Regions from separate parts of the Shewanella sp. HL-SH5 genome, predicted to be linked through region 1. Evidence: predicted binding sites of a transcription regulator. Region 1 holds the regulator's gene; the other holds the start of a gene.
The links. Region 1 encodes sigma-54, which starts transcription at its own class of promoters, with help from an activator protein. Its sites were predicted from a motif close to GTTGGCACGNNNNTNGNNT; they were not measured.

Region 1 (2,412 bases):
CTTTGCGGGTGTTGACCCTATTTCAGTGATTGATATTAAGAAAATTATTCTGCAACTCAAACACCGTGGCCTAGGCGTATTAATTACTGATCATAATGTCCGTGAAACACTTGATGTGTGTGAGCGGGCATATATTGTTAGCCAGGGGAATTTGATTGCCGAAGGCACCCCAACTGAAGTACTCAACAATCAGCAAGTTCGAGCAGTATACTTAGGCGAACAATTCAAGCTATAGTTAATCTAAATAGGATCTGAAGCACTTGCTTGGCAAAATGTTTCTGGCGACTAAGCTAATTGATCGTGTATAGGTAAAGTAAAACCATTTGTTAAAAAATTGCGACTATCACTCACTTTAATCAGTGTAGAAAGCCGAATTCTTCTAGGGATCAGCAGTAATGAAAGCTTCACTCCAACTTAAAATGGGTCAGCACCTCACTATGACCCCACAGCTGCAACAAGCTATACGTTTGCTGCAGTTATCATCTTTGGAGTTACAGCAAGAAATTCAACAAGTATTAGATTCCAATCCTTTGCTTGAAATGGAAGATGAATTTTCAGCACTTAGCAACAAAAATGATAACTCCAAAGACCTATCAGAAACTGACTTCAATGAAGTAAGCGCACCTGTAGTCGAAAAAGACACTTCAAATGTCGACACCGCAGAGTCAATGACTAAAGAGCAAATGTCTGAAGACTTGCCAATGGACACTACCTGGGATGAAGTGTACAGCGCCTCCCCAATGGCAAGCCCTGGTTCGGGTTCTGGCAGCATGCCAAATGATGACATGCCCTTCCAAGGTGAAACATCCGAAGGATTATACGAGCATTTAGAATGGCAAAAAAATCTAACCCCTTTTTCTGAAACAGACCTCGCTATTGCCACAGCCATTATTGATGCCATTGATGACACAGGTTATCTCACCCAAAGTACTGAAGATATTTTAGAAGCTATGGGCGATGATTCTGTCGAATTAGACGAAGTCGAAGCGGTACTAAAACGTATACAACATTTCGACCCTCTGGGTGTCGCCTCACGTAGCTTAAGTGAATGTTTATTGATTCAACTTGTTCAGTTTGCACCAGACACGCCCCATATTGATAATGCCAGAATGTTAATCAAAGATTATTTAGATTTGATTGCTGGACGTGATTTTCGCACACTCATGCGCAAAACTAAGCTAAAAGAAGATGAGCTGCGCGAAGCAATTGAATTAATTCAATCTTTAAATCCACGTCCTGGCACGATGATCACCCCACCGGATGATGAATATGTTATCCCAGACGTGTCAGTGACCAAAAAGAATGGCCGTTGGGTGGTTGAATTGAACCCTGATAACATGCCAAAAATAGGTATTAATCAACAATATGCCGCCATGGCAAAAAGCAGTAAGAGTTCAACAGACACTCAATTTATTCGAGGTCACTTACAAGAAGCCAAATGGTTTATCAAAAGCTTAGAAAGCCGCAGCGACACCCTGCTTAAAGTATCCAATTGTATTGTGCAATTTCAGCAAGGTTTTTTTGAGTACGGTGCTGAAGCCATGAAGCCTATGGTGTTGAATGACATAGCTGAAGCTGTCGAAATGCATGAGTCCACTATTTCGCGTGTCACCACACAAAAGTATATGCACACACCGCGCGGACTGTTCGAACTTAAGTATTTTTTCTCTAGCCATGTCAGTACTGATGATGGCGGAGAATGTTCGTCTACAGCAATTAGAGCTTTTATTAAAAAGCTGGTTGCTGCTGAAAACCAGAAAAAACCACTAAGCGACAGTAAAATGGCAGATCTTCTGGCAGAACAAGGGATTAATGTTGCACGTCGTACCATAGCGAAATACCGCGAAGCGATGATGATCCCTCCCTCAAACCAACGTAAGAGTTTATAATCTACCTAGGCAATTGGAGGATAAATATGCAAATCACCTTAACGGGTCATCATATTGAAATTACTGAATCACTAAGAGAATATGTCACAAGTAAGTTTACAAAACTTGAACGACATTTCGATCAGATCAATAATGTCCACGTAGTATTAAATGTCGAAAAGCAACAACAGATAGCTGAAGCAAAAGTCAGCTTGAATGGAGCTGAGGTATTTGCGACATCTGAACATGCTGACATGTATCACGCTATAGACGCCCTGATTGATAAACTCGATCGTCAGGTCATTAAACACAAAGAGAAATTAACTAAGCATTAATGATGGAACTTAGTACCATCCTGCAGCCGGAATGCACCTCCTGTGCCACACCGGGCAGTAAGAAAAAGGTACTGGAGCTTATCAGCGATTTAGCTGCAGCCCAGTACCCATCCCTCTCTTCACAAGAGATTTTTGAAAGCCTAGTGGCTAGAGAAAAGATGGGTAGCACAGGAATAGGCTCTGGCATTGCAATCCCGCATGGTCGTTTA
Region 2 (2,412 bases), 1.7 Mb from region 1:
GGGATATTATGTTCGAACGTATTAGTTAATAACGTCTAAATTAGGAGACAGTATCATGGCAACAAATCGTAGCCGTCGTTTACGTAAGAAATTACGAGTTGATGAGTTCCAAGAGTTTGGTTTTGACATCCAATGGACGTTTGAAGAGTCTGTGTCAGAGCAAGATATTGATAGCTTAATCGATCAATTTATTCATGAAGTGATCGAGCCTCGCCAATTAGGCTTCCATGGCGGCGGACATAAAGAATGGCAAGGTATTATTGCGACTCAACACATTGGTAAATGTACCGATGAAGACATTGCAGTGATTACTGATTTTTGGAAAAGCAAACCAGTAAAAGATGTAGAAGCTACAACTTTATATGATATTTGGTGGGGTTAATTGCTAAACCAAGCATTATTACAAGAGGCGGTCGACAGTGTTCGGCCGCTTTTAGGTAAAGGCAAAGTAGCCAATTACATACCGGCATTAGCCAATATTGATAGTACTAAACTTGCAATTGCAGTAACCACAGTTGATGGTCAAACAATTGGAGCTGGAGACTATCTTGAACCCTTCTCTATCCAATCTATTTCAAAAGTATTTAGTCTCACCCTCGCGCTCAATCTTTATCGTGAAGATGAAATATGGAGCCGAGTAGGCAAAGAACCGTCAGGGCATTCTTTTAACTCACTAGTTCAAGTTGAATTAGAGCGGGGTAAACCGCGTAATCCATTTATTAATGCTGGCGCGTTAGTCATTGCTGATTTGTTACAAACCAGAAGCAGTGCACCAAAACATCAAATGTTAGAAGTGGTGCGTAAGCTGAGTATGAATCCAACTATAAGTTACGACAAAGTAGTGGCTGATTCTGAATTTGCTTTTAGTGCGCGTAATGCAGCGATTGCTTACTTAATGAAATCGTTTGGTAATTTTAACGGCGTAGTTGAAAATGTACTTAAAAACTACTTTCATTACTGTGCCTTAAAAATGAATTGTGCTGACTTATCTAAGTCGATGCTTTACCTGGCTAATCGCGGTAAAACCTTGTCAGGTGAACAATGGATAACGCCTATACAAACAAGGCAACTCAATGCCCTGTTAGCAACCTCGGGTTTATATGATGGTGCGGGAGAATTTGCCTATCGAGTAGGTATGCCGGGTAAAAGTGGAGTCGGTGGCGGTATTATTGCCGTGATCCCTGGTGATATGTCTGTTTGTGTTTGGTCTCCAGAATTAGACGGTAATGGCAATTCATTGGCCGGAACCGCAATGTTAGAACATCTTTGTCAAAAATTAGGTCGCTCGATCTTTTAAACATATTTTAATCTAGATAAAAATGATTAATTTAACTAAGTTTTAGTTTTTTTGGCTAATGCAATTAAGTTATTCGGTTAGTGTTATCTTTAATTTTATTTTAAGTAACTGAAATAAAGCGGCTTATTACTTTTGGCACACAACATGCTATGTCATTAGTAACTTATCAATAATTGTTGATTGACTGCTTCTTCTTAGTCAATTGTGATTCCCGTATAGCAAAAGGATTTATTAAATGACTCAACATAATCAAGTCACTAAAAGCACGCTTAATAGTCAGAAATTACTAACGGGCCTTGTATTTTCTGGACTGATTTTTACTGCCGGCGCGTTCACCCCTGCAATGGCTAAAATGTCTTTGAACGATCAAAGCTGTAATGTCACCTTGCACTACGACGTAACTGTTGAGCCTAAATCCGTTAAGGTCAGTGAAAAGGGATTAGAAAAATACCGTGTTGAAGTTGGTCAGTTATTCGTGGAAGGAAAACCGGTAAAATTAACGGCTGCTCAGCAAAAAACATTAACTCAATACTCTGATGAAGTCTCTCGTCAGGTGCCTGAGGTGATAGATCTAGTTGGTGAAGTTGTTACCTTGGCAACCCAGGCAGTTACAATGGCGCTGACTCCGTTGCTTGGTGACGCAGCCGGTAGCCAAATCGATAAATTGATGGATGGTATTGAGCAACGTGTAGATACTATGGCTTATCAGCAGGGTGATATGTTTTTCATTGGTTCAACAGAATCGTCTTTAGAAGAAACCTTTAATGATGAGTTTGAGCAAGAAATGGAAAACATTGTTTCAAACTCAATTGGAAGTTTGATGATGAGCATGGGAAGCCAGATCATGTCTTCAGAAGGTGGATCATTCGAACAGAAAATGAATGCTTTTGCGACTAAAATGGAAAATGTAGGTAAAGATATTGAATTACAAATGGAATCACAATCTGAGGCTTTAGAAGGCCGAGCTGACAAAGTCTGCGGCGATTTTGAAAAGTTGATGGTACTAGAAAATCAACTTAGAAAAGATATTCCACAATTGGCACCTTACAAACTAGCCAGTTTAGAGGCGCAGCCTTTATCTGAATAATCTTTTCTACTTCCCTTACCCGATAAAT

Region 2: a site for sigma-54 is predicted at 1,429-1,447, ahead of ACRWQM_RS04710 (YggN family protein). Genes of this name have one in related genera too.

Annotation. Positions count from the first base shown of each region.
Region 1 is NZ_CP195038.1:3,605,190-3,607,601, forward strand. Features, by position in the region: gene lptB (LPS export ABC transporter ATP-binding protein) at 1-235, shown strand, start outside; gene ACRWQM_RS15735 (RNA polymerase factor sigma-54) at 396-1,889, shown strand; gene hpf (ribosome hibernation promoting factor) at 1,916-2,203, shown strand; gene ptsN (PTS IIA-like nitrogen regulatory protein PtsN) at 2,206-2,412, shown strand, end outside.
Region 2 is NZ_CP195038.1:1,085,387-1,087,798, forward strand. Features, by position in the region: gene trmB (tRNA (guanosine(46)-N7)-methyltransferase TrmB) at 1-29, shown strand, start outside; gene ACRWQM_RS04700 (50S ribosome-binding protein YggL) at 56-382, shown strand; gene glsB (glutaminase B) at 383-1,297, shown strand; gene ACRWQM_RS04710 (YggN family protein) at 1,533-2,384, shown strand.